DNA from 3 places in the Agrococcus sp. GCM10030265 genome. Region 2 is predicted to be linked to each of the others. Evidence: predicted binding sites of a transcription regulator. Region 2 holds the regulator's gene; each other region holds the start of a gene.
The links. Region 2 encodes LexA, which represses DNA repair genes until DNA is damaged. Its sites were predicted from a motif close to TCGAACANNTGTTCGA; they were not measured.

Region 1 (3,270 bases), on a different contig from region 2:
GACCGACGTCGAGATCAGGCCCCTCCCGGGGGTGCTCCTCGCAGCCGCCACCGACGACGTGCAGCTCGAGGCCGTGCCGGGCGCGGTCGAGGCGCTCTTCCAGGAGGTGCAGACCGCCTTCGGGCACGCACCGGGCGCGCAGGACGTGCCGATGGCCACGTACGAGCGCCACGATGACCGCATGCGCGTCACCGCGGGCTACCTCGTGGGGATGCTCGTGCCCGAGGGCGTCGAGTCGGTCGACGTCGAGCCCGCCGAGCAGGCGGCGTGCCTCGAGCACCACGGGCCCATGTCGGGCGTGCGGGCGACGTGGGATGCCCTGCACGCCGCGATCGCCGAGCGCGGCCTCGTCGCGACGGGCATCGCACGTGAGCGCTACGTGCGTGCGGCATCCGACGACCAGGCCGACTGGATCGTCGAGCTGCAGCAGCCCGTGCGCGCCGCGGACGCGGACGCGGGCGACGCCGCCGACTAGAACAGCGGCGCGGGGGCGTCGACCGGCTCGACGGGTCGCGAGGGCAGCTGTCGCGCGCCGCGCGGGGGAGCGTTGCGCACGAAGTTCGTGCCCGTGCCGTCGGCGACGCGCGAGCGCAGCAGCCCGTGCCTGCGTGCGAGCGGCGTCGTGCGTGCTCGCAGCCAGTCGCGGTACTCGCGGCAGGCGTACGCGCCCGTGCCGTAGATGCGGCCGTACTGCTCGCGCAGGTGCGGATGCTCGGCCTCGAGCCACGCGAGGTACCACTCGCGTGCGCCGGGCCGAAGGTGCAGCGCACTCGTGGCGACGCCCGTCGCACCCGCCTCGGCGATCGCGGCGTACGCGCGGTCGAGGTGCGCGCGCGTGTCGGTGAGCCCGGGCAGCACGGGCATGAGGAAGACCTCGCAGTCGAGGCCGACCTCGCGAGCCGCGCGCACGGTCGCGAGGCGCGCGGCGGTCGACGGGGTGCCGGGCTCGACCGACTGCTGCAGCTCGTCGTCGAACACGGCGATCGACATCGCGATCGACACCGGCACGTCCTTCGCGAGCTCGGCGAGCAGCGGCAGGTCTCGGCGCAGCAGCGTGCCCTTCGTGAGCACGGCGATGGATGCGCCGTGGGCGGCGAGCGCCCGCAGGATGCCGGGCATGAGCCGGTAGCGGCCCTCTGCGCGCTGGTAGGGGTCGGTGTTCGTGCCCAGGTGCACCCGGTCGACGTCGCGCCTCGTGGTGCGCAGCTCGCGCTCGAGCACCTCGACGACGTTGGCCTTCACGACGATGCGGCTGTCGAAGTCGGCGCCCGCGTCGAGGTCGAGGTAGCGGTGCGTGTCGCGGGCGAAGCAGTAGACGCATGCGTGCTGGCAGCCGCGGTACGGGTTGATCGTCCATGCGCCGCCCATGGGCCCGCCGCCGGCGACGTGGTTGAGGGCGCTGCGCGCCGTGACCTCCATGAAGGCCATGCCGTCGAAGCCCGGCGTCGGCCATCGCTCGAGCGTCGCCGAGCGCTCCTCGAGGCCGGGCAGCGCATCGGCGTCGGCATGCGTCGCCTGCTGGGACTCCCATCGCATGCCGCTCATTCGAACACACGTTCGAACCGCGCGCAAGCCGGCGCCTCGGGCGCGGTCGCGCAGGTCGGACATGAGACATCCCTCATGTCGCCCTCACATCCCTCTCGTGCGCGGCCTCCACCGTGGAGCCATGACCTCGATCGCGACCGCAGCCCTCGGCACCCGGGCATCGTTCGGTGCGCTGCTGCGCGGCGGCGCCGTCGTCGCCGCGGCCGTCGCCGCCTGGCACGCCACCGACGGATGGGACATCGAGCAGCGGCTCGTGCTCACGGCGCTCGCGGGCGCCACGCTCGCGTGGGTCGTCACGCGCGTCGACGACACGCGCGTCGCGCTCGTCGCCGTCGCCGTGCTCGCGCTCGCAGGTGCGGTGCCGCCCGCCGTCGTCGGCCGATCGTTCGTCGACCCGACGATCTGGCTGCTCGTCGGCTCGTGCGCGCTCGCAGCGGGCGTCGCGGCGTCGGGCCTCGCCCAACGTGCCGCGATCGCGCTCGTCGGCGGCGCGCGCTCCGTGCGCGGCCTCTGGCATCGCACGACGATCGCGCTCGTCCTCACGACGTTCGCGGTGCCTGCGACGAGCGGCCGCGCCGCGCTGGCGCTCCCGGTCTTCCGCACGATCGCCGGCGCGCTGCCCGCACGGCATCAGCGCGCGCTGTCGCTGCTGTTCCCCGCGGTGATCCTGCTGTCGGCCTTCGCGTCGATCCTCGGCGCAGGCGCCCACCTGGTCGCCGCGAGCCTCGTCGAGAGCGCGACGGGCACGCGCATCTCGTTCGCGTGGTGGCTGCTGCTCGGCGCACCGGTCGCGCTCGCGACGTGCGTCGTCGTCACCGAGCTCGTGCTCGTCGGCTGGCTCTCCCGCGCCGACCGCGCCCTCGACGTCGCCGCCGTCGCCGCTGCCGTCCGCGCGGCCGATGGCACGCGCCGTCGAACCCCGTCCGCACCCGAGGTGCGAGCGCTCGTGACGCTCGTGACGGTGATCGCCCTGTGGGCGACGGAGGCCGCGCACGGCATCCATCCCGCGATCGTCGCGATGGTCGCCGGCGCGATCACGGTGCTGCCGATCGTCGGGACGACCACGCCGGCGCACGCGGCGCGGCAGGTGCCGTGGTCGCTGCTCGTCTTCCTCGCCGCGACGCTCGCGCTCGGCACGGCGCTCGTGACGAGCGGTGCGGCGGATCGGCTCGCGCAGGCCTCGCTCGGCGCCCTCGGCGGCGCGCATCCCGCGAGCGTGCTGCTCGCGATCGTCGTCGTCTCGACGCTCGCGCACCTCGTCGTGCAGTCGCGGACCGCGCGCGCGACGGTGCTGCTGCCCGTCGTGCTCGTCGTCGCCCTCGGTGCGGGCATCAACCCGGTCGCCGCGGCGCTCGCATCCACGGCGGCCGCCGGCTTCTGCCTCACGCTCACGTCGTCGGCGAAGCCCGTCGCGATGTTCGCCTCCGTGGCGGGCGTGCAGTCGTTCGACCGCGCATCCCTCCTCGCCCTCGCCGCCATGACGGCGCCCGTCGTCGTCGGCACGACGCTGCTCGCAGCCGCGTGGCTGTGGCCCGCCCTCGGCGTGCCCCTCGAGACCCCCGCCGCCCTGCGCGGCACCCGATGAATGGAGTCCACCATGCTCGCCGCTCCCACCGTCCTCGTCGCTCCCAGCGGCTTCAAGGAGTCGCTCGACGCCGACCTCGTCGCCGACGCCATCGCCACGGGCGTGCGCCGCGTGCTCCCCGGCGCCGACGTGCGCTGCAT
Region 2 (3,270 bases):
TCGCGGCGCTCGCCGAGACCGCGGGCGCCGTGGTGCTCGACGGCGTGCTGCAGCGCAGGCCGACGCCCGACCCGGCGACGTACGTGGGGCGCGGCAAGGCTCAGGAGCTCGCCGCGCTCGTGCAGGAGACCGGCGCCGACACCGTCATCGCCGACACCGAGCTGGCGCCGAGCCAGCGCCGTGCCCTCGAGGACGTCGTGAAGGTCAAGGTCATCGACCGCACGGCCGTCATCCTCGACATCTTCAGCCAGCATGCGAAGAGCCGCGAGGGCAAGGCGCAGGTCGAGCTCGCGCAGCTCGAGTACCTGCTGCCGCGCCTGCGAGGCTGGGGCGAGTCGATGTCGCGCCAGGCGGGCGGTCAGGTCGGTGGCCAGGGTGCCGGCATGGGCTCGCGCGGACCGGGTGAGACGAAGATCGAGCTCGATCGTCGCCGCATCCGCAACCGCATGGCGCGCCTGCGCACGCAGATCAAGGGCTTCGCGCCGGCGCGACAGGCGAAGCGCGCGAATCGCGACCGCTTCGAGGTGCCGTCGGTCGCGATCGCCGGCTACACGAACGCCGGCAAGTCGAGCCTGCTCAATCGCCTGACGAACGCGGGCGTGCTCGTCGAGAACGCGCTGTTCGCGACGCTCGACGCGACCGTGCGTCGCACCGAGACCCCGGACGGCCGCCTGTACACGCTCGCCGACACCGTCGGCTTCGTGCGCAACCTGCCGCACCAGCTGGTCGAGGCGTTCCGCTCGACGCTCGAGGAGGTCGCGGAGTCGGACGTCATCGTGCACGTCGTCGACGCGAGCCACCCCGACCCGGCAGCCCAGCTCGCGACGGTGCGCGAGGTGATCGGCGAGACCGGGGCGCGCGACATCCCGGAGATCGTCGCCTTCAACAAGGCCGACCTCGTCTCGGACGACGACCTGCTCGTGCTGCGCGGTCTCGTGCCGACGGCGGTGTTCGTCTCGGCGCGCACGGGCATGGGCATCGACGAGCTGCGCGCGCGCATCGCCGAGGTGCTGCCGCGTCCGAGCGTGGCGATGTCGCTGCTCGTGCCCTTCGACCGCGGCGACGTCGTCTCGCGGCTGCACGACCGCTTCACGGTCGAGCACGAGCGCTACGAGGCCGAGGGGACGCGGCTCGACGTGCTCGTGACGCCGGACGTCGTCGACGGCCTCGAGGAGTTCTCGGTCGCCGGGTGAGGGCCGTCGCCGGGTGGGGCGACGCGACGCACGACGAGAGGGCCGCGCCCGGGACGAGTCCCCGGCGCGGCCCTCTCGCGTGGCGGCGGCAGATCAGACGGAGCGGAGCACGGCGACGACGCGACCGAGGACGACGGCCTGGTCGCCGAGGATGGGCTCGAAGGCCGAGTTGCGCGGCAGCAGCCACGTGTGGCCGTCGCGCTGCCGGAAGACCTTGACCGTCGCCTCCTCGTCGAGCATTGCGGCGACGATGTCGCCGTTCTCGGCGGTGGCCTGCTGGCGGACGACGACCCAGTCGCCGTCGCAGATGGCCGCGTCGATCATCGACTCGCCGACGACCCGCAGCATGAAGAGGTCGTCGCCGCCGCCGACGAGCGAGCGGGGGAGGGGGAAGACCTCCTCGACCTGCTGCTCGGCCGTGATGGGCACGCCGGCGGCGATGCGACCGACGAGGGGCACGTAGGCGGCGGCGTCGGTGTTGGCGGCGTCCGCGGGGTCGTCGGACTCGACGAGCACCTCGATGGCGCGGGGGCGCGCGGGGTCTCGACGGATGGCGCCCGCGAGCTCGAGCTGCCCGAGCTGGTGCGTGACGCTCGAGAGCGACGAGAGGCCGACGGCGTCGCCGATCTCGCGGTAGCTCGGCGGGTAGCCGCGCTGCTTCACGGACTGCTGGATGCAGCGCAGGATCGATGCCTGCTTCTCGGTGAGCTGTCGCTGTGCCATCGCCATCGTCCTCTCAACGGGACCGTGTCGGTGGTCACCGGTTGACTCTGTCCTGTTCGAAAGCGTATCCGACGGAGTCCTCCGAGGGGTACGAGTGTTCGAGCGTGTCGTCCGTGCTTTCGGGGCCATTGGGCCTCTTGACGAACGGATGATCCGAAGGTACGTTCGAATCATGGAACGCGGGTGCGACGCTCCCGGCCGAGCGCCGCACCCGCGATCCGATCCGAGAGGAACGAAGTCATGACCGCGATCGCCATGCATGTCCCGGCAGCCCGCTCGATGCCCGCCGTCGGTGCGAGCCGCCTCCGCCTCACCGTGCGCGGCCGCCGCGCCCTCGCCGTGCTCGTCGCAGCCCCCGTGCTCGCGCTCGGCGCGCTGGGCGTGCTGCAGTCGGCGACCGCGACCGCGGGCCAGCAGTCCGCGCCCGTCTCGTACGAGACGGTCGTGGTGCAGCCGGGCGAGACCCTCTGGTCCATCGCAGCCGTCGTCGCCCCCGAGATCGACCCGCGCGAGGTCATCGCCGACATCCAGCAGCTCAACGGCGTGGGCGGGGCGATCCAGCCCGGGCAGCAGCTCACGATCCCGGCCGAGTACACCCGCTGACGCCGAGCCCATCCGCTCCCGAGCGCCCCACCCCGTGCAGGGGTGGGGCGTTCGTCGTCTCGTCCGCGCGCACGCGTGCGCGCGCCTAGGCTTGACGCGTGGCCTCGCTCGACGACCTCCCGCTCCGCGCCGACCTCGTCGGACGCGTCCCGTACGGTGCCCCGCAGCTCGACGTGCCCGTGCGTCTCAACGTCAACGAGAACGCCTTCCCCGTCGATGACGCGGTGCTCGAGGACGTCGTCGCCTCGGTGCGTCGCGCGCTCGGCGACGTGCACCGCTACCCCGACCGCGAGTTCACCGAGCTGCGCGAGGCCTTCGCCGCGTACCTGGGCCACGGGCTCGGCCCGGAGTCGATCTGGGCTGCGAACGGGTCGAACGAGGTGCTGCAGAACGTGCTGCAGGCGTTCGGCGGCCCCGGCCGCTCGCTGCTGTCGTTCGCGCCCACCTACTCGATGTACCCGCTGCTCGCGCAGGGCGTGGGTGCGCACTACGTCGCGGAGCCCCGCGCCGCCGACTTCACCCTCGATGCCGAGACGGTCGTGCGCGCGATCGAGGAGCACGACCCCGACGTCGTGTTCCTCTGCGCCCCGAACAACCCGACGGGCACGTCGCTCGCCCTCGACGTCGTCGACGCCGCGTGCGAGGCGGCGCGCGGCATGGTGCTCGTCGACGAGGCGTACGCGGAGTTCGCGCACGACCGGTCGCAGACGGCGCTCGGCCTGCTCCCGCGCCACGACCGCCTCATCGTCTC
Region 3 (3,270 bases), 160 kb from region 2:
TCCTCCTCCATCTGCCAGGCGCGCGCGATGCCGTGGAAGTACGGGCCCGTCCTCCCCTGCGCGACGAGCTGCTCGGCGATGACGTCGATCGCCGGGCCGTTCTCGGCGTGCATCATCGTCATGAGGCCCGTCTCGGCCGACACCTGCATCGCCTTCAGGATCTGCGCGTCGTCGGAGTAGAAGACGCCCGGGTAGGCCATGAAGAGCTTGAAGCTCGAGATGCCCTCGTCGACGAGGCCGCGCATCGCGCGCAGCGACTCGTCGTCGACGCCGCCGACGATCTGATGGAACCCGTAGTCGATGGCGCACTCGCCGGCCGCGAGCTCGTGCCAGGCGGCGAGGCCGTCCTGCAGGCGCTCGCCCGTGCGCTGCACCGCGAAGTCGACGATCGTCGTCGTGCCGCCCCACGCCGCCGCCCGCGTGCCCGTCTCGAACGTGTCGGAGGCGAAGGTGCCGCCGAAGGGCAGCTGCATGTGCGTGTGGGCGTCGATGCCGCCGGGGATGACGTAGCGGCCCGTCGCGTCGATCACGCGGTCGACGGATGCGGCGAGGTCGTGGCCGAGCAGCGTCGAGCCGGGCTCGAGCACGGCTCGGATGGTCTCGCCGTCGACGAGCACGTCGGCCGCCGATCGGCCGGTGGACGAGACGACGGTGCCGCCTGCGATGAGCGTGGTGGTCATGGTCACCCTCCCCTACGGCTGCGCGATCCGCGTGTACGAGTCGGGCCGGCGGTCGCGATAGAACTGCCAGTCGTCGCGCATCTCCTGCACCATCGCGAGGTCGAGGTCGCGCACGAGCAGCTCCTCGTGCTCGCTCGAGCCCCGCTCGCCGACGAAGTTCCCCCGCGGGTCGATGACCTGGCTCGTGCCGTAGAAGTCGACCGCGAGGTCGCCGTACTCGTCGTCCTCGCGGCCCACGCGGTTCGGCTGCAGCACGAAGTAGCCGTTCGCGACCGCCGCGGCGGGCCCCTCGACCTCCCACAGCCGGTTCGACAGCCCGGGCTTCGTCGCGTTCGGGTTGAAGACCATGTGGGCGCCGTTCAGGCCGAGCTCTCGCCAGCCCTCCGGGAAGTGGCGGTCGTAGCAGATGTACGTGCCGACCTTGCCGACCGCGGTGTCGAACACCGGGTAGCCCAGGTTGCCGGGGCGGAAGTAGAACTTCTCCCAGAACCGGTCGAGATGCGGCAGGTGATGCTTGCGGTACGTGCCGAGGATCGAGCCGTCGGCGTCGACGACGACGGTCGTGTTGTAGTACACGCCCGTCTGCTCCTCCTCGTAGATCGGCAGGATCGAGACCATGCCCAGCTCCTTCGCGAGCGCCGCGAAGCGCTGCACGATGGGGCCGTCGACGGGCTCGGCGTAGCGGTAGTACCGCTTGTCCTGCGTGATGCCGAAGTAGGGGCCGTAGAAGAGCTCCTGGAAGCAGATGACCTGGGCGCCCTGCGCCGCGGCCTCCCGCTGGAACGCCTCGTGGCGATCGAGCATCGACTCCTTGTCGCCGGTCCACGTGGTCTGCGTGATCGCTGCCGTGACGATGGTCATCCTGGGCTCCGCTCCGTTGCGTGAACTCTGATCCTCCGACGTTTCCATGGTGTTGCGCCAGGGTTGCAGGCTTGATCGTGATCTTCGGATGCGGGCTGGCGACTTCTCCACAGGCCCAGCCTCGTTCGAACGTACGTTCGATTCGGCGGTATCCTCGTGGCATGCGAGCGGAGCAGGTGGCGGCCCAGACGGCGGTGGTCGATGCGCTCGTCGCGGGCTCCGTGCGGGCGGCGTCGCTGCTCGATGCCGAGGTGCTCGCCGCGCTCGACGAGCTCGCCGCGCGGCGCCGCGAGATCGATGCGGCGATCGTCGAGCTCGTCGGCGAGGCGGCAGCCCGATGCGAGCAGGTGCCGGCCGGCGAGTCCCTCGTGCGGACGGGCGGGCATCGGTCGCTCGTCGAGGCCGTCGAGCATCGGCTCGGTCTGCGCCGCGCCGAGGCGCGCTCGATCTGCGAGGTCGCGCAGGCGACGCGAGACCGCGTAGGCCTCACGGGCGCGCCCATCCCCGTGCGGATGCCGCACGTGGCCGCAGCGCTCGACGCCGCGACCATCACGGTGTCCCAGGCCGAGCAGATCGTGGCCGGGCTCGCGGCGACGGGCGGCCGTGTCGCCTCCTGCGACCTCGAGCGCGCCGAGATCGAGCTCGTCGCCGCGGCCACGGGAGCCGGCGGCGACACGCCGGTCCCGCCGGCGCTGCTGCGCTGCCAGGTCGCCACGTGGGTCGACTTCCTCGATCCCGACGGCACCGAGCCGAACGAGGAGCGGCAGCGCGAGCTGCGCTCGCTCTCCTTCTCCTCGCGGCGCGACGGCATGCTCGTGGCTCGCATGCTGTGCACGCCCGAGCAGGGCGAGGTGCTGCAGACCGCCCTCGACGCGCACGTCGCACCCCGCAGGGTGCGCTTCGACTGCGCCGACGATGGCAGCGATCCCGACGGGTCGGAGGCCGCGTGCGACGGCAGATCCATCGAGCAGCGCCGCATCGACGCCCTCGTCGCGATCGTGGCCTCCCACGCCGCGACCACTGCGCCGCGCACCGGCGGCGGTGCGCCCACGCTCGTCGTGACGACGACCCTCGCCGATCTCGAGGGCCGCGCCGTGCGCCCTGCCGATCGCGCGCACGTGCAGCGCTCCGGCGCACCGGCGACCGCCGCCCTCGTCGCGCGCATCGTCTGCGACGGCCTCGTGCACCCCGTGCTCGTCGGAGACGACGACGGCGAGCCCCTCCGCCTCGGCCGTACGCGCAGGCTGTTCTCGCCCGCGCAGCGCCGCGCCATCGCCGCTCGCGACCGCCGCTGTTGAGCGCCGGGATGCACGGCGCCGCCCGGCTGGTGCGAGGCGCACCACGTCACGCCCTGGAGCCTCGACGGTCCGACCGACGTCGACAACGGCATGCTGCTCTGCTCCTTCCACCACCACGAGGTGCACCGCGAGGCGCTCGTGATCGAGCGTGCGCCATCGGGCAGCGGGCTGCGGTGGCGCGTCACGGCGGCGCGACCAGCGCGCGCCCGCGGCCGGCGCCGACGCTGGGCATCGGCACCGGGCCGCCGGCCAGCCGTGGCCACGGCCTGACCGCGCCGCGCCGTCGGGTCCGACCACGTCGCGGCGGCGGCTGCAGCGAGGAGCGGATCGACGATCGGGTCGACGAGCCGCCCGACGGACGCACACGCACGTCGACGCACCGCTCCACGATCTGGCGCTCGAAGCCGCCGCACGCGGCTAGGCTGACGGAT

Region 1: the regulator LexA is predicted to act here: its motif matches at 1,546-1,561, upstream of ACFQPP_RS07485 (Rv2578c family radical SAM protein).
Region 3: the regulator LexA is predicted to act here: its motif matches at 1,667-1,682, upstream of ACFQPP_RS13435 (DUF222 domain-containing protein).

Annotation. Positions count from the first base shown of each region.
Region 1 is NZ_JBHTCZ010000002.1:678,699-681,968, reverse strand. It holds gene ACFQPP_RS07490 (GyrI-like domain-containing protein) at 1-475, shown strand, start outside; gene ACFQPP_RS07485 (Rv2578c family radical SAM protein) at 472-1,536, opposite strand; gene ACFQPP_RS07480 (SLC13 family permease) at 1,667-3,130, shown strand; gene ACFQPP_RS07475 (glycerate kinase) at 3,143-3,270, shown strand, end outside.
Region 2 is NZ_JBHTCZ010000004.1:520,752-524,021, forward strand. It holds gene hflX (GTPase HflX) at 1-1,193, shown strand, start outside; gene lexA (transcriptional repressor LexA) at 1,287-1,916, opposite strand; gene ACFQPP_RS14215 (LysM peptidoglycan-binding domain-containing protein) at 2,157-2,519, shown strand; gene ACFQPP_RS14220 (histidinol-phosphate transaminase) at 2,618-3,270, shown strand, end outside.
Region 3 is NZ_JBHTCZ010000004.1:359,356-362,625, reverse strand. It holds gene hydA (dihydropyrimidinase) at 1-680, opposite strand, end outside; gene ACFQPP_RS13440 (nitrilase-related carbon-nitrogen hydrolase) at 693-1,541, opposite strand; gene ACFQPP_RS13435 (DUF222 domain-containing protein) at 1,703-2,839, shown strand; partial or broken gene ACFQPP_RS13430 (HNH endonuclease) at 2,861-3,109, shown strand.